3 regions of the Ancylobacter sp. genome follow, and region 3 is predicted to be linked to each of the others. Evidence: riboswitches for the same ligand, from Rfam matches in the RefSeq annotation. Region 3 holds a riboswitch; each other region holds the start of a gene.
The links. A riboswitch is a leader RNA that binds a small molecule or an ion and turns the genes downstream of it on or off. The one in region 3 is predicted to bind cobalamin.

Region 1: another riboswitch for cobalamin. It lies ahead of ACQY76_RS22275 (CbtB domain-containing protein); the one in region 3 lies ahead of ACQY76_RS06050 (energy-coupling factor ABC transporter permease).
Region 2: another riboswitch for cobalamin. It lies ahead of ACQY76_RS19035 (ribonucleoside-diphosphate reductase subunit alpha); the one in region 3 lies ahead of ACQY76_RS06050 (energy-coupling factor ABC transporter permease).

Annotation. Positions count from the first base shown of each region.
Region 1 covers NZ_OZ257132.1:4,778,261-4,784,029, forward strand. The annotation lists gene cobN (cobaltochelatase subunit CobN) at 1-1,729, opposite strand, end outside; gene cobW (cobalamin biosynthesis protein CobW) at 1,861-2,943, opposite strand; cobalamin riboswitch at 3,060-3,267, opposite strand; cobalamin riboswitch at 3,331-3,547, shown strand; gene ACQY76_RS22275 (CbtB domain-containing protein) at 3,579-3,761, shown strand; gene ACQY76_RS22280 (CbtA family protein) at 3,781-4,497, shown strand; gene cobU (bifunctional adenosylcobinamide kinase/adenosylcobinamide-phosphate guanylyltransferase) at 4,494-5,000, shown strand; gene cobO (cob(I)yrinic acid a,c-diamide adenosyltransferase) at 4,997-5,611, shown strand; gene ACQY76_RS22295 (NINE protein) at 5,735-5,769, shown strand, end outside.
Region 2 covers NZ_OZ257132.1:4,082,775-4,088,543, forward strand. The annotation lists gene ACQY76_RS19030 (ribonucleotide-diphosphate reductase subunit beta) at 1-324, opposite strand, end outside; gene ACQY76_RS19035 (ribonucleoside-diphosphate reductase subunit alpha) at 446-3,310, opposite strand; cobalamin riboswitch at 3,426-3,642, opposite strand; gene ACQY76_RS19040 (response regulator) at 3,738-4,106, opposite strand; gene ACQY76_RS19045 (hypothetical protein) at 4,249-4,470, shown strand; gene rpsU (30S ribosomal protein S21) at 4,599-4,871, shown strand; gene ACQY76_RS19055 (cold-shock protein) at 5,055-5,264, shown strand; gene ACQY76_RS19060 (hypothetical protein) at 5,375-5,611, shown strand.
Region 3 covers NZ_OZ257132.1:1,295,070-1,300,838, forward strand. The annotation lists gene ACQY76_RS06035 (ABC transporter ATP-binding protein) at 1-284, opposite strand, end outside; gene ACQY76_RS06040 (hydroxymethylglutaryl-CoA lyase) at 293-1,237, opposite strand; gene ACQY76_RS06045 (CaiB/BaiF CoA transferase family protein) at 1,234-2,484, opposite strand; gene ACQY76_RS06050 (energy-coupling factor ABC transporter permease) at 2,673-3,350, opposite strand; cobalamin riboswitch at 3,386-3,623, opposite strand; gene ACQY76_RS06055 (class I SAM-dependent methyltransferase) at 3,807-5,051, opposite strand; gene ACQY76_RS06060 (DUF1365 domain-containing protein) at 5,064-5,769, opposite strand, start outside.

The DNA.
Region 1 (5,769 bases), 1.3 Mb from region 3:
CCACATGCTTGCCCGGCAGCCATTCCAGCGAGCCATGCGCGCCCATATGCACCACTGCGTCAGCGGTATTTTGCAACCATAGCCCGAAGGCCATAAGCGCGTGTCGCGGCGGCAGCGCCGGGTCGTGATACTGCGCGCGCCGCTCGGCAAAGCTGCCGCGATCCGGCGCCAGTGCCACGGTGATATTGCCGAAGCGGGCGGCGCGGAACCGGAAGGCGCCCTCGCGCATATCCGGGTCGTCTTCCGGCGGGCCCCAGGCGGTCTCGACGGCAGCGACCGCTTGCGCCGGGAGCGTGGCGAGATGCGCGCGATAGGCGGCGAGGGACAAGGCCGAATCCGCGCCGGCATGCCCGGCCCTGGGTCGGGTATCCACGTCTTCCTCGCTGCGATGCGCGTCCGCCCCCAGGCGTGGATGGCCGGGCCGAGCCCGGCCATGACGACCCGTTACGGCCACCGCATCCACCAGCGCCTTCTCATCCGCCGGGGCGCCCTCGACGTGATAGCCCGCCGCGTCCAGGTCGGCCATAAGCGCCCGCACGCTGGCCGGCACGTCGAGCCCCACTGCCCAGCCGGTGCGGCCGGGAATGCCGGCATAATCGGGCATCAGCACGGTGATGCGGCGTTCGCTGCGCGGGGTCGCGGCAAGGCGCACCAGGCTAGCGACGCGCGCGGCCACCTGCGCCACCCGGTCGGGCTCCGGAAGGTTCACCAGCGCCGCGAAGCCCGGTACGGCGGGGGTCTCCTGCGGCCCCTTGAAGGAGATCGCCCCGGCCAGCACCCGCCCGTCGAGCTCCGGCAGCACCACATGCATGGCAAGGTCGGCGCTGGTCAGCCCACGCGCGCCCTCCGCCCACGCCGCACGCTTCGTCGTGGCGACGATGGCCTGCAGCACCGGCACGCCCGGCGCATCGAGTACGGTTTCTTCGCCGGGATCGGCGGCGGCGAACGCCGTGAGGGTGACGATCAGAGCCGGCGCCATCTCCGCCAGCGCTGCCTTCAGGAAGGCGATGGAAGACGGCTCCTTGAGGCTGGCAACGAAGATCGGGCGTGGCGCGAGGCCCCGCGCGATGAGCGCCGCGCACAGCGCCTCCACCGGCGCAGTGTCGCCGGCCAGCGCCATGGAGCGGTAGAAGATGACCGGAATGGCGGGGCCATCCACCGGCCCCAACCCCGCCCCGTCGTGAAACCCTGCCAGCGGCAGGGGCTGCGGCGGCACGGCGTACAGCACCTGTCCGGCATGGCCGGCAAGCACCCGCAGCAGCGCGCGCATATTCGCGGGCCCGCCGGCGCGGAAATAGCCAAGCAGCGCGGCCAGTTCGTCCTCCGGCAGGGTGGAGGCCTCGGCAAGGCGCGGGTCGTCGCGGTCCTCGCCCGGCAGCACCGCCAGCGCGAAGCCGCGCGCCCGCGCTTCGGCGCTCAGCCGGTCGACGCCATAGCGCCACCAGTCGAGCCCGCCGAGCAGGCGCACCACCACGATGCGCGCATGCGCCGCCACCTTGTCGATCCACAAATCGACCGACATTGGGTGCCGCAGGTCGCGCAGATTGGCGAGGCGCAGGCTCGGCAGCCCCGGCCGCGCCTCCTGTGCCATCGCGTCCTGAGCCCGCGCCAGCGCGCCGAGGTCGCTGTCGGCAAAGGACACCACCACCACCTCGCCCGGCGTCTGGCCAAGGTCGACCGGCTCGACGAGGTCGTCGAGGCTGGAGGAGGTGGTGGTGAGGATGTGCATGGGGTTGAGGCTCTCCCGTCAGAACGCCGTCATCCCCGGGCTTGGCCCGGGGATGCCCGCCTTCAGGGAAGCAAGACGTGGATGGCCGGGACACGCCCGGTCATGACGCCTGTTCCGGTGCAGGAGCCGCTTCACGCCGCCACGCTCTCTCCGGCGAGGATCGCCTCCACCTTCGCCCGGTCGAGCCCCTTGAGGCCGATGGCGACGAGCCGGCCGGTGCGCGCTCCCTCCCCCCACGGCCGGTCGAAATGGTGCGCCACACGCGGGCCGACCGCCTGCACCAGCAGCCGCATCGGCTTGCCGGCGACCGGAACGAATCCCTTGATCCGCAGCACATCCGCCTCTTCCGCCGCGCGGGTGATGCGGGCGGCGAAGTCTGCGGGGTCGGCGATCTCCGGCACCGTGACGACGAAGCTGTCGAAATCGTCATGGTCGTGGTCGAGTTCGTCGTCGTGATGCGTCTTGCGGTTCTCGATGTCGTTCTCGGTGCCGATGCCAAGTCCCATCAGCAGCGCCGGGTCGATCCGCCCCTCGGTGACGGCCACCACGCGCACGCCCTTCGGCAGTTCGGCGTCCAGCGCCGCGCGCGCCCTCGCCTGCCCGGCATCGTCGATAAGGTCCGCCTTGGTGAGGAGGACGAGGTCGGCGCAGGCGATCTGGTCGTCGAACACTTCCTCGATCGGGTCGTCATGGTCGAGGCTGTCATCGGCCGCGCGCTGTGCCGCCAGTGCGTCGTGGTCATGCGCCACGCGGCCCGAGGCCAGCGCCTCGCCATCCACCACCGCAACCACGCCGTCCACCGTCACCCGGCTCTTGATCGCCGGCCAGTGGAAGGCCTGCACCAGCGGCTTGGGCAAAGCGAGGCCGGAGGTCTCGATCAGGATGTGGTCGACCTTCGGCTCAAGCGCGAGAATGGCGTCGAGCGCCGGCACGAAATCATCCGCCACGGTGCAGCAGATGCAGCCATTGGCGAGTTCGACGATGTTCTCCTCCGGGCAGGCCTCCACGCCGCAGCCCTTGAGGATCTCGCCGTCTATGCCGACATCGCCGAACTCGTTGACGATGACCGCCAGCCGTCGGCCCTTGGCATTCTCCAGCACATGGCGGATCAGCGTGGTCTTTCCCGAGCCGAGAAAGCCGGTGACGATCGTGCAGGGCACGCGCGAAAGCGGCACGCGCTCGAGTGGGGCGGGGCGGGAATCGGCGGCGGACATGCGGCATCTCCACGAAAGACCAGGAATCGCGGGATGCATCGGTCGCGGAAAGGGTTTCCGCGCGCGGCCGCGCGCTTGAGCGAGGCTCCGCCTGTCTGCCGGGCACCCCGCCGGCACGCACGACCGAACCGTCGGCAGGTCTCCTGGCTCGCGGGTCGCTGCCTCGTCGCCGCCTTCCCGGAGCAGGCTCCAGTGGCTTTCGGCTGAGGCTCGCCGCTTACAGTTGCGGGGGCAGCCGCGGAATTGGGGCCCCGGAGTGCCCCGCACCGCATTCCCTCTTCGTCCCTCCCTTGGCGGGAGGAAACCGTCGGTCGCGGCCACTAAAGGAGCGCGCCGGAGGAATGTCAAATCTCTGGCTCGCCAGCGTTGCTACCGCGCGATTGGCGGCTATAGTCGGGCGTCGTCGGTTCCCGTGAGACGCACGGGACGCAAGACGGGAACGTGGTGGGGCGGAAACCTTCTCGGAGGTGGACGCCGAGTCCGCGGCTGCCCCCGCAACTGTGAGCGGCGAGCCCCTCCCATCGGCCACTGGCGGCAACGCCGGGAAGGCGGGAAAGGGCCGCGACCCGCGAGCCAGGAGACCGGCCGGCGACGCAACCGCAAGGGCCCTCGGGTGGAGGGCCATGGAGACTGCTATGCAAAACCATCACGGCGTCACCGCCGCATCGGGCGATTCGCTCGCCTCCCGTGCCGTCCAGATCACATTCGCCGCCCTGCTCGGCGTGTTCGTGCTCGGCGGCGTGGGCTTCTCCCATATCACCGCCATGCACAATGCGACGCATGACGTGCGTCACGCCAACGCCTTCCCCTGCCATTGATCCGGCCGGAGAACGCATCATGTCGCTTTTCAGGACGATTCTGTTCGTCGCCGCGCTCGCCGGCATCGGCACCGGTCTGGCGGTTTCCGCCCTCCATCTCTTCACCACCGTCCCGCTGATCCTGCAGGCCGAAACCTTCGAGGGCGGGGCCGAGGATGCGCCCGCCCTCGCGGCGGCGGCGGCGCATGAGCACGCGCCCGGCACGGCCGCCCATGACGAGGACGAATGGAGCCCGGCGGACGGGCTGGAGCGCAACGGCCTGACCGTCATCTTCACCGTACTCACCGGCTTCGGCTTCGCGCTGCTGCTGGTGGCGGCAAGCGAGGTGACGGGCGGGCTCAGCGGCTGGCACCAGGGCCTGCTCTGGGGACTTGCCGGCTTCGCCGTCTTCTCGCTGGCCCCCGGCCTCGGCCTGCCGCCGGAACTGCCGGCCATGCCGGCCGCCGATCTTGCCGCCCGCCAGCTCTGGTGGATCGGCACGGCCGCCGCGACAGCCGGCGGGCTCGCCTTGCTGGTCTTCGGCCGCTCGCCGCTGCTGGCGGTGCTGGGCGTGGCGCTCATCGTCGCCCCGCATGTCATCGGCGCGCCGCAGCCCGACAGCCATGAGAGCCCGATCCCGGAGGCGCTCCACCACAGCTTCGTGGTGGCCAGCATCACCGTCAGCTTCGTGTTCTGGGTGCTGCTGGGCGGGCTTGCCGGCTGGCTGCGCCCGCGCCTGGCCGGCAGCGCGGCGTGAGCCTCACCCTCGTCCTCGGCGGCGCCCGCTCGGGCAAGAGCGCGCATGCCGAGGACATCCTGACACGGTTGGCCCCGCCCTGGAGCTACATCGCCACGGCCGATGCCTGGGACGACGAAATGGCCGAGCGCATCGCCCTGCACCGGGCGCGGCGCCACGAGGGATGGCACACCCAAGACGCCCCGAACGACCTCGCCGGCGCGCTGAAGGCGCTGCCGGCGAGGCGCCCGGTGCTGGTCGATTGCCTCACGCTCTGGCTTTCCAACCGCCTGCTGGCCGAGGCCGACCTGTCAGGCGAGTGCGTCGATATCGTCGAGGCGCTGGCCGGCCATGACGGGCCGGTGGTCGCGGTTTCCAACGAGGTCGGGCTCGGCATCGTGCCGGACAACGCGCTGGCCCGCCGCTTCCGCGACGCGCACGGCCGGCTCAACCAGCAGGTTGCCGCGCGTGCCGACACGGTCCTGTTCATGGTCGCCGGCCTGCCGATGAAGGTTAAAGGATGAGCGAGATTTCTCCCGAAGACGCCGCCCGCCACCGCGCCAAGATGGAAAAGCGCAAGGCGGTGCAGGACGCCGAAGTCGCGGAAAAGACCGTCGAAAAGGGCCTCCTCATCGTCCACACCGGCGCCGGCAAGGGCAAGTCCACCGCCGCCTTCGGCCTCGCGCTCCGGGTGCTCGGCCATGGCGGCAAGGTGGGCGTGGTGCAGTTCATCAAGGGCGCCTGGCACTCGGCCGAGCGCGACGCGCTCGAAACCTTTGGCGCGCGCGTCGAATGGCATGCCATGGGCGAGGGCTTCACCTGGGAGACGCAGGACCTCGCCCGCGACATGGCCAGCGCCGGCCGGGCCTGGGAGAAGGCGCGCACCATGATGGACGACCCCGCCATCGGCCTGCTTATCCTGGACGAGCTGAACATCGCGCTGCGCTACGACTATCTGCCGCTGGCTGAGGTGGTAGCGGCGCTGAATGCCCGCCGGCCGGACCTCCACATCGTCGTCACCGGCCGCAACGCCAAGCCGGAACTGATCGAGGCTGCCGACCTCGTCACCGAGATGGGCCTCGTGAAGCACCACTTCAAAGCCGGGGTAAAGGCGCAGAAGGGCATCGAGTTCTGATGCCCACGCCGCAAGAAGCTGCAAGAAATTGCGGCGGGCGATCTGGCAATTCCGTTGCGACATTCTTATGTGAAGAACGACGCCGAGTGTTGCGGCGTGATTTTTTCATGGAGAAACGCTTCGATGCGTTCCACCCCTATCGCCTATCTGTTCTGGTG
Region 2 (5,769 bases), 2.0 Mb from region 3:
GCCGAGATTGCGCTTGAGCATACGCCTCTCATCCTCGGTCAGGCCGCCCGATGACTTCCACAGCGCGATGTCGGCCTGCATGGACACCTCGGTCGGCATCCAGTGGTTGTTGCAGCCGGCGAGATATTTCTCCCACGCCCATTTGTATTTCAGCGGGAGAAGCTGGTTCACGTCGGCGCGGGCGTTGATCATCCGCTTCTCGTCGACACGGACCCGGGCGCCGCCGCGCGTAATGGCGCCGAGGCCGGTGGCATCGGTCGGCACGGATGGGAGATCAGGCGGAAGGGGAACGGGTGCGGATGTCGTATCGGACCAGTCGAGCATTGTGCATCTCAAGATGGCCGTCATGGCCGGGCTCGGCCCGGCCATCCCAGGCTTTCGTTGCGTCGAAGGCGTGGATGCCCGGCCCAAGGCCGGGCATGACGGTGTGGTTAAAGGAAAAGGCCTATTGGCAGGCTTCGCAATCGGGATCGTCGATCGCGCAGGCCGGGCCGAACGCGTTCGCCGGCACGCGGATGGGCGCGGCCGTCATTACTGCCCCGACGGCGTTGAGCCTGCCATCGGTACCTTTCAACGTCGATTTTTCGACATGCGTCGCCGCGCGCGAGCGCAGGTAATACGTCGTCTTCAAGCCCCGCTTCCACGCCAGCCGGTACGTCTCGTCGAGCTTTCGGCCGGACGGGTTGGCGACATAGAGGTTCAGCGACTGCGCCTGGTCGATCCATTTCTGCCGGTGCGCCGCTGCCTCGATGAGCCAGGAGGGCTCGATTTCGAAGGCGGTAGCGTAGAGCGCCTTGAGGTCCTCCGGGACACGGTCGATCGGGCCGACGCTGCCGTCGTGATATTTGAGGTCAGACACCATCACCGCGTCCCACAGGCCCCGCGCCTTCAGGTCAAGCACCAAGGCGGCGTTCGCCACGGTGAAATCGCCGGACATGTTCGATTTGACGAAGAGGTTCTGGTAGGCCGGCTCGATCGACTGCGACACGCCGCAAATGTTGGAGATCGTCGCGGTCGGGGCAATCGCCATGGTGTTGGAGTTGCGCATCCCCGTGCTCTTCACCCGCTCGCGCAGCCCGTCCCAGTCCAGCGTCGCGGAGCGGTCGAACGTCGCCCCGCCGCGTGCCTCGCTCAGTAGGGCGAGACTGTCGATCGGCAGGACGCCCTTGGACCACAGCGAGCCCTCGAAGGAGGGGTAGCGCCCGCGCTCGCTGGCGAGGTCGCAGGAGGCCTCGATGGCGAGAAAGCTCACCGCCTCCATGCTCTCATCGGCGAAGCGGACGGCGGCGTCCGAGGCATAGGGAATCCGCAGCGCCTGCAGCGCGTCCTGGAAGCCCATGATGCCGAGCCCCACCGGCCGATGGCGCAGATTGGAGCGCCGCGCCTCGGGGATGGTGTAGAAATTGATGTCGATGACGTTGTCGAGCATGCGCATCGCGGTCTTCACCGTGCGCGCCAGCCGCTCATGGTCGAGCCCTTCGGCCGTCACGTGGGCCAGCAGGTTCACCGAGCCAAGATTGCACACCGCCACCTCGTCGGCGCTCGTGTTCAGCGTGATCTCGGTGCACAGGTTCGAGGAGTGCACCACGCCGACATGGCCCTGCGGCGAGCGGATATTGCAGGGGTCCTTGAAGGTGATCCAGGGATGGCCGGTCTCGAACAGCAGGGTCAGCATGCGCCGCCACAGATCGAGCGCGCGCACGTGCCGCGCGACCTTCATCTCGCCGCGCGCCGCCTTCGCCTCGAAGGCCTCATAGGCAGTCTTGAAGGCTGATCCGGTAAGGTCGTGCAGTTCCGGCGTCTCATCGGGCGAGAACAGCGTCCAGGGCCCATCCGCCTCCACCCGCTCCATGAACAGGTCCGGCACCCAGTTGGCGGTGTTCATGTCGTGGGTGCGGCGGCGGTCGTCGCCGGTGTTCTTGCGCAAGTCGAGGAATTCCTCGATGTCGATGTGCCAGGTTTCCAGATACGCGCAGACCGCACCCTTGCGCTTTCCGCCCTGGTTCACCGCGATGGCGGTGTCGTTCGCCACCTTCAGGAATGGCACGACGCCCTGGCTTTCGCCATTGGTGCCCTTGATGTGGGCGCCCAGGCCACGCACCTGCGTCCAGTCATTGCCCAGCCCGCCGGAATATTTCGCCAGCAGGGCGTTGTCCTTGATCGACTTGAAGATGCCGTCGAGATCGTCCGCCACCGTTGTGAGGAAGCAGGAGGAGAGCTGCGGGCGCAGCGTGCCGGTGTTGAACAGGCTCGGCGTCGAGGCCATGAAATCGAACGACGACAGCAGCCGGTAGAAGTCGATGGCCCGCGCCTCGCGATCCACTTCGCGCAGGGCGAGCCCCATGGCGACACGCATGAAGAACGCCTGCGGCAGCTCGAAACGTATGCCCCGCGAATGCAGGAAATAGCGGTCATACAGCGTCTGCAGACCGAGATAGTCGAATTGCAGATCGCGCTCGGGCAGCAGCGCGCTGGTCATCGTGTCGAGGTCGAAGCGCCCGAGCTCCGGGTCGATCAGTTCCTCCGCGATGCCGCGCGCGAGATAGGCGCGGAAGTAATCGCGGTAGCGCGCGGCCATTTCAGCCTGCGTGGCCTGATCGGGCCGGCCGTCGAGAAAGCTCAGCGCCTCGCGCCGCAGCTTGTCGAGCAGCAGCCGGGCCGACACGCGCGCATAGTTCGGCTCGGTCTCGATCAGCGTGCGGGCGGCGAGAATAGGCGCGAGCGCCAGTTCGTCCACGCTGATGCCGTCATAGAGATTGCGGTGGGTCTCGGCGAGGACCGCTTCCGCCGAGACGTCGGCGAGGCCGGCGGCCGCCTCCTCGATCAGGGTCGCGAGGCGGGCCTCGTCGAAAGTCAGTCTCTCGCCCCCCGACGTCACCATGTGGAGCGCGGACGTCGCCTTTGAGGTCACCCGCGCGGCCGCGCGTTCCCGGGCCCGCTCCTCGCGGTAGAGCACATAGGCGCGGGCGACCTTGTGGTGCTCGCTGCGCATCAGCGCGAGTTCCACCTGGTCCTGGACGTCCTCGATATGAAAGGTGCGCCCGGTATCCGCGCGGCGGGTGAGCCCGGCAACGATCTGCGCCGTCAGGCCGGCAACGCTGTCATGCACGCGCCGTGACGCCGCCGCAGTCGATCCCTCGACCGCCAGGAACGCCTTGGTCAGCGCGACAGTGATCTTCGACGCATCGAACGGCGTCACCGCGCCGTTGCGGCGGATGAGCTGGTAGCCGGGCGTCGCTACCGGCTGCGGCGCGGATGGCGGGAGCGGCGCAAACTGGCCGGCGCGTTCGGCTTCGAGAGGGACAGACATCGGCAGCAAACCCCGTTGCAAATCGGGAGGGGTTTACGCGGACGGCATAGCTCGCCCGGTCCCTGGCACGGACCCGCGCAGCCACAGCGTTCCATCGGGCACCCCGCCCATGGACGAATCGATCGAGGTCACGGCAGGTCTCCTGGCTCGCGGTTCTGCGCCCATGCCCGCCTTCCCAGGGCTTGCGCCCCAGTGGCCCCCTTCGCCTCCCGGCGTCAGGACTGGACATGAACTCGCCGCTTACAGTTGCGGGGGCAGCGCCGGTGTCGCACCGGCTTCCCTCTTAGCCTTCAAGCCATGCGACTCGAAGGACCGTGACGCCTACATATAGGCCGCCACCCAATCCGCGCGTCAATATCTAGATAGGACGCGGAACCGAGCTTTCCCGCTTCACGCGCTTGGGGGTCTTGCACGGCGGCCGAGATCGTCAGCCCCGCGCGCGCGCGATCAAGGTATTCATCGACCTGACGATGTCGGCGGGAATGTACGGCTTGGCGAAGAACATGCTGCCGGTCGGCAGGTCGGTGTCGCCGACGGACCGATTCCCGGATGTGACGATGATCTGCACCGGCGGCCATCTGTTTCGCACCGCCGCGGAGAGCTTCAGGCCATCCATGCTGCCGGGCATGTCGATATCGGTAAAGAGCAGACGGATATTCGGGTTGGCCTCCAAAATCGCCAGTGCCTGGTCGGCCCCCGCCGCCTCGTGCACCTCGAAGCCGGCCTCGCTGAGATAATCGGCTATGTCGAAGCGAACCAGCGCTTCGTCCTCCACCACCAGCACCGCGATTGGCATGCTCTGAAACCCCGTTGCAGCGTTGCTGTCCGCTGGCTAATGACAGGGAACGCCGAGCCGCGCCGAACGATCCATCCTTTTGTAAAAGTGGTATCTTTTCGTGGCGGATTGCCCGCGCACGACCATCTGCTAAGGTTGCGGCATGGACGTCATCGAGGATCGCGCCAGGACTATCTGCGAGATGGGGCTTCGGGCGAGCGGCCTGTGCGACGGCGAGGAATTGAGCAGCGCCGTCGACCGTTACTGGCCGATATTTGCTGCCGAGATCGACGCCGGGGTCATAAATCTGTCGAGCCGCCACTCCTTCGCCGACCTGGAAGCCGCGCTCGCCGCTTGTTGTCGGTGGGGTGATCAGGCTATGTAGTGGCCGACCGAGTTGCGCCCTTCGGGGCGTGCTCTCAATCTTCGGCTTCTGCGCCTTGTGAGAGGCAGCACCGTCGGTTCCGACAAGCCGCCAAACCAGCAGCTGTGCTGCATGTGATCGGACACGAATTGCAGGTTCTCGTTCGCGACAACAATGTCGAGCAAGCCTTGAGGGTTTTGAAGAAGAAGATGCAGCGCGAAGGCATCTTCCGGGAAATGAAGGCGCGCCGGGCCTACGAGAAGCCCTCCGAGCGCCGCACGCGGGAAGACGCCGAAGCGGTTCGCCGCGCGAAGAAGGCCGCCCGCAAGCAGGCCATACGCGAAGGCCTCATCGCCGCGCCGAAAAAGAAGCCCATGGTGCCCCGCGGCCAGCCGCGCCCGGCCTCCCAGGCCGCCGAGTAAAAACGATCTTGCAGGGGTTGTAAAAGTAACCAACCTTCTGTACGATGAGACATCGATCTTGGACGTTGAACTTTGTTTTGCGCAACCTTGCGCCGTAGCGAACTTCCTCTCAAATCGATGTCAACCTGATGCTCGCACACGTGCGTGCACTCAAATCTCTATGTCGACTGAAAGGATTTAGTCATGGCTACGGGTACTGTGAAGTGGTTTAACGGCCAGAAGGGCTTTGGTTTCATTCAGCCGGACAACGGCGGCCCGGATGTGTTCGTGCACATCTCTGCTGTCGAGCGCGCCGGCATGATGGGCCTGAACGAAGGCCAGAAGGTGTCCTACGAGCTCGAGACCGACCGTCGTAGCGGCAAGAGCTCGGCCGGCAGCCTCAAGGCCGCGTGAAGAAATTGCTTCCTGTCTCTGACCACGGATGTACTGGCAGAGACCGTTGAGGCAGCAGTGGAAGGCCGGGGCAACCCGGCCTTTTTTGCGTTTACGAAGGGAGCCGCAGCATGCCCAAACGTGCGCAGGAGACACTTTTCAAGCCGAAGCTCTCCCAGTCCGAGAGCAAGGCCGATTCCGTATCGCGCATTGCCATGTCGATGATCGAGCAGGAATCGACGCTGCGGGAAGCCAAGATCGCGCGGCTGAAACAGGCGCGACTGGCGCAGGAGGCAGCTGAACGCGCCATTGCGAAGGCCGCCGTGAAACCCGCTGCCAAGCCGGCGCGCCGCACCGCGAAAGCCTGACGCCGGCACGCGCCGGCCCCCCGGGGCTGCCGCCCTGCCCGTCCTCGGCGAGCACGACGCCCGAATCGTTCCGCATCCACACACGCATTGTGCCGCGCGACTCATCATCCGCGCCCATGACCGCCCGCGCACGAGACGAACGAGCAGGCCGATGCTTT
Region 3 (5,769 bases):
CCAGCCCGCGCATTGAGGCCCACCAGTGGTTCACCGAAGATCGACACCGTGCCCCCCGCCGGCGCCAGCAGGCCCGCCGTGGCGTTCAGAAGCGTGGACTTTCCGCAGCCGGTGGGGCCGACGATGGCGACGAACTCGCCCTCGTTGACATGAAGTGAGGTCGGCGCCACCGCCTTGAACACCGGCCGTCCCTTGACGGCGAAGCTGATGGCGATGTCGTCGAGCGCCACCGCCGGCGGGGTGCCGGCGTGCGCCGCAGCGGCCTCCATGGGCTGTCCTGCCATCTGTCGTCCTATTGGGCGGCGCGCAGAAGCGCCGGCACGGGGTGAAGGTCGCCGCTGCGCCCGGCCTTGGCAACCTGGCCGGGAATGTCGTGGCCGAGCAGCGCCGGCAGGCTGCGGGCCAGCGCCAGCAGGGCGGGAAGGTCGACCCCGGTCTCGACGCCCATCGCCTCCAGCATGTGGACGAGATCCTCGGTCGAGATGTTGCCGGTGGCGCCCGGCGCGAAGGGGCAGCCGCCAATGCCGCCGAGCGAGGCGTCGAAGCGGTCCGCCCCCGCCTGCAGCGCGGCGAGCGCGTTGGCGAGGCCCATGCCGCGCGTATTGTGGAAATGCAGCGTCAGCGGCACGTCGCCGAACCGCGCGCGAAAGCCGCGCACCAGCGCGAAGACCTGCGCCGGATTGGCCATGCCGGTGGTATCGGCCAGCGTCACCGATTGCAGCCCGGCCGTGAGATAGGCCTGCGCCAGGTCCAGCACCTTCTCGGGCGATTGCTCCCCCTCGAACGGGCAGCCAAAGGCGGTGGCGATCGAGCCGTTGAGCCTTGCCCCGGTGCCGGCCGCCGCGCCGGCAATGGCGCGAAAGCCTCCCAGCGACTGCGCCGGCGTCATGCGCATATTGGCGAGGTTATGCGTCTCGCTGGCCGAGAGCACGAGGTTGAGCTCGTCCATCCCCGCCTCCAGCGCCGCTTCGGCGCCGCGCAGATTGGGCACCAGCGCGACATAGGTCACATCCGGCCGGCGGGTGATGGCGCGGGCCACCTCGCGCGCATCGGCGAGATTGGGCACGGCGCGCGGCGAGACGAAGGAGGTGACCTCGATCTTCGCGACCCCGGTCTGCGACAGCGCGTCGATCAGCGCCACCTTGTCCTCGGTCGGCAGGAAACGCGGCTCGATCTGCAACCCGTCGCGCGTCACCACTTCCTGGATGAACGCGCGCGGGGGAAAGCCGGCCTTCATGCGGGCTCTCCCGCCGGCGCGTCGGCCGCCTGCGCCACCGCGCCGGCCGCCACCAGCGCCGCGATCTCCGCCGCGCCATAGCCGAGCGTGGCGAGGACGGTAGCGGTGTGCTCGCCGAGCGCCGGCCCGAGCCAGTTGACCGCGCCGGGCGTCGCCGAGAGCTTGGGCACGATGCCGGGCATCTTCACCTTCAGCCCGTCCGGCAAAATGGAGGGCAGGATCATGTCGCGGGCGAGATATTGCGGGTCGTCGACGATGTCGGCCACCGAATAGATGCGCCCGTTCGGCACCTCGGCGCGGTCGAGCGCGGCGGTCACCTCGTCGAGCGAATGCCGGCTGGTCCAGTCGGTGATAGCGCCGTCGATCTCCTCGACATGGGTCACCCGCCCATTATTCGAGGCGAGGCGCGGGTCGCTGGCAAGGTCGTCGCGCCCGATCGCCCCCATCAGCCGACGGAAGATGCCATCGCCATTGCCGGCGACGATCACATAGGTGCCCTCGGCCGTGGGGTAGGAGTTGGAGGGGGCGATGCCCGGCAGCGCGCCGCCCGAGCGGGTGCGCACGAAATCGAACGCGTCGAATTCCGGCACCAGGCTCTCCATCATGTTGAAGACGCTCTCGAACAGCGAGACGTCCACCACCTGGCCGGTGCCACGCCCGGACTTGATGTGCAGCAGCGCCATCAGCGCCCCCATGACCGCGTGCAGGGCGGCGAGCGAATCGCCGATGCTGATGCCGGTGCGCGCCGGCGGGCGGTCCGGCTCGCCTGTCGTGAAGCGCATGCCGCCCATCGCCTCGCCCACCGCGCCGAAGCCGGGGCGCTCGCGATAGGGCCCGTCCTGGCCGAAGCCGGAAATGCGCACCATGACGAGGTTGGGGTTGATCGCCTTCAGCGTCTCCCAGCCGAGACCCCAGCGCTCCAGCGTGCCGGGGCGGAAATTCTCGATCAGCACATCCGCCTCGCGCACCAGGCGGCGCACCACCTCCTGGCCCTCGGGCAGGCGCATATTGATGGCGACGGATTTCTTGTTGCGCGACTGCAAATACCACCAGAGTGAGGTCCCCTCATGCAGCTTGCGCCATTTGCGCAGCGGGTCGCCTTCGCCCGGCGCCTCCACCTTGATGACCTCGGCGCCGAATTCGGCCATCAGCCGCGCGGCGAAGGGCGCGGCAATGAGATTGCCGAGCTCGATCACGCGGATGCCGCTCAGCGGCCCCTCCGCGGAACCCTGCCGGGACGCTTCCATCACGGGCGCTCCTCACACGTCTTCTTGTCGGTTGCCGGCCGCACGCGGCCGGTGCTCCTTCCTCTTTAAGCAAAGTGCCGCGCCGAAACCAGCCGCCGCGCAGGCGGGCTGGTGGGCACGGCGCGAGGTTCGCCGCCATGCCTGGTGACAGAGGCTGGGGAGCACGGATGCCCCCAGCCTCTGTCAGGTCACGCCGCGTCGTAGAGGCGGCGCTCGAACAGCGGCGTGCCGCGCAGGCCGCTCAGCGCCTTGGCGGCCGCCAGCACGGCAAGGTCGACCAGAGGTTCGACAATGATGACAAGCATGTAGGCGGCGCCGAAGGAGAAGATCGACGAGGCGTTCTCCACGGTGAAGCCGTGGCCGTAGAAGGCCCAGAACGCCACCCAGACAACGATGCCGGCCTGGTAGGTGGTGGAAAGCGCCAGCGCCTGCCGGTACTTAAGCTCCACATAGGGCGTGTTCGGTGCGATCAGTCGGGTGGACAGTGACGCCAGTGCGAACAGTGGCACCAGCAGGGTGGTGACGTTCATGCCGTATTGCGGCAGGTCGAAGGGCGCGAAGAACACGCCCTGGAGGGCGAGGCCGGCGGCAAGGCCGATGGCGGCCGGCGCCACGCCGAAGATGAGGAACAGCGTCGAGCCGAGGATGAGATGCACCTCCGACACACCGACCGGATGGTGCGGCAGCATCTCGAAGAAGCAGAAGACCAGCGCCGTCGTGGCGAGGCTGCGGACAATGAGCGAGACGACGCCGCGCTCGGCCACCGCCTCCGCTGCGAGCTTCAGCGTGTAGGCGCCCGCTCCGGCCGCCGTCACATAGCTGAGCCAGATCTTTCCTTCGGCCACGAGGCCGGGTTCGATATGCATGGTGTTCTCCTGTGCCGTCTCACCCGACGGCGCGTGTGGGATTCATCACCATGGCCGGTCTCCTGACTCGCGGGTCACGGCATGCCTTCCGCCTTCCCGGTCCTCGCCCCGCAGGGGTCGTTCCAGTGGCACGATGGAAGGCCGCTCGCCGCTTACAGTCGCGGGGGCGGTCGGGGCTTCGGGCGAGGACCTCGCGGGTCGTCGCGCCCTACCCCGTTCCCGTTTCATCCGGAAAGGCTTCCCCATCCGGACACCATGATGAATCGATGGGTGCATCGACGCGGCGCATAAAACAGCGCGCCACCGCGAATCGCAAGCGCGCCCGATCGGCCGGGGGCCGCAGCTTGGAAAGGGGCTTTCGGCAGCTTGACGTGGCAGCAGCGCCGGCAGCTCGACCGGCAGCCACCCTTGCAGCTCGGTCCGCCGGCTGCGGCGTGACGGCTGCGGCGTGCCGGCTCAGCCCTTCAGCCGGTAGAGCCCGACATCGATGGCGCCGGCGCGGAAGCCGCCTTCGCAATAGGCGAGATAATACTCCCACAGCCGCCGGAAATCGGCATCGAAGCCGAGTTGCGCGACATCGGGCCAGGCGTTGAGGAAGCGGGCGCGCCATTCGGCCAGAGTCTGCGCGTAGCCGAGGCCGAAGCACTGGGTTTCGACAAGATCGAGACCCGCGTCCTGTGCGTGCCGGGCGAGGTGCGTCTTGGTCGGCAGCATGCCGCCGGGGAAGATGTGGCGCTGGATGAAATCGGTATGGCGCCGGTATCCCTCGAAGCGGTCTTCGGCGATGGTGATGACCTGAAGCACCGCCGTGCCGCCTTCCTTCAGGCAGGCGCGCAATTTGGCGAAATAGGTCGGCCAATAGGCCTCGCCCACCGCTTCCAGCATCTCGATGGAGACGACGCGGTCGTAACGCTCCGCCACGTCGCGATAATCCTGAAGCCGCAACGTGGCGCGGCCGGCCAACGACGGATCGGCGGCCAGCATGGCCTGCCCATAGGCAAGCTGCTCGCGCGACAGGGTAATGCCGGTGACCTCCGTGCCCGCCCGCGCCAGCGTGGCGGCAAGCCCGCCCCAGCCGCAGCCGATCTCCAGCACGCTCTGGCCGGGGGCAACCTCCAGCATGTCGACGATGCGCGCGAGACGGGCCTGCTGCGCCTCCTCCAGCGTCTGGCCGGGTGCGATGGCGATTGCGGAAGAATAGCTCATGCCGGCATCGAGCCAGGCGCGATAGAAGTCATTGCCGAGGTCGTAGTGGAACGAGATGTTGCGGCGGCTGCCGGTCTTCGAGTTGCCGCGCAGCGCGTGACGCAACCGATTCCACAGCCGCACCGGCGGCAGCGCATCGATCCGCCCGGCCAGCACCGGCAGATTATGCGCGGCGAGTTCGATGAGGGCGGGAAGGTCGGGGCTCGACCAGTCGCCGGCAATATAGGCCTGCGAGAAAGCGATATCGCCCCCGGTCACCAGCCGGCGCAGGGCCCGCCAGCGGTGCAGCACCAGGGTCGCCTCCGGCCCGGGCAGCCGGCCGCGCCCGACCAGGCGCCGCCCCTCCGGCGTCACGACAATGAGGCTGCCCATGGAAAGCTGACGCAGCAGCCGCGCCAGCGCCGCCTCGCGCAGACCCCGGCGGGCGGCCGGCGCTTCAAAAGTGCCAGGCACGTCGGTGAGACGGTCGGCAAGGCTGTCGGCGTCGCGCGGCATGCGGCTTTGTCCTCAGGATCGATGCGAGGGCGAAATGGTGACGGGCGCATCAGGCGCCTTCGGGCGCGGACGCAGGGCAATGCCCTTGATCCAGATCTTCACCGCCTCCCAATGAATGCCCGCGATCACCTTCAATGTTAGCAACGGGTAGCGCACCAACGCCAGCGCCAGCTGACGGTCGGTCAGCGGTCGGCGCGTGGCGGTGTGCACCGCGCTCAGCACCGGGCCTTCGGGGTCGCTGGCGAGGATCGCGATGCGCAGTTCCTCGCCGGGCGGGGTGACGCGGAAGGAATAGGTCAGGTCCATATCCATGAAGGGCGACACATAGAACCGCTTCTCGGATGTGTGCCGCAGCGGCGCGCCCGCGTCGGCACCCACCGGGATGAGGTAGGAATGGCGCTGGCTGAAGGTGTTGTTCACCTCATACAGCAGCGCGATCAGCACCCCATCCCGCCGATGGCAGAAATACACGCTCAACGGATTGAACGCGTAGCCGAACAGGCGCGGCATGGTCAGCAACCGGATGGCGCCGCCATCGGGCTTCAACCCGGCGGAATGGAGCAGGCGCTCCACCTGTGCCTTGAGCGGCCCGCCTGCCGGGTCGGCATAGTCGCGCTCGAAAAAGCTGAACGCGTTGAAGCGGTTGCGCGAGAACAGCCGCAGCCGGCCGTCCACCGCGTCGAGGTCGTCAAGGTCGAGCAGGAGCGAGAACAGCCGA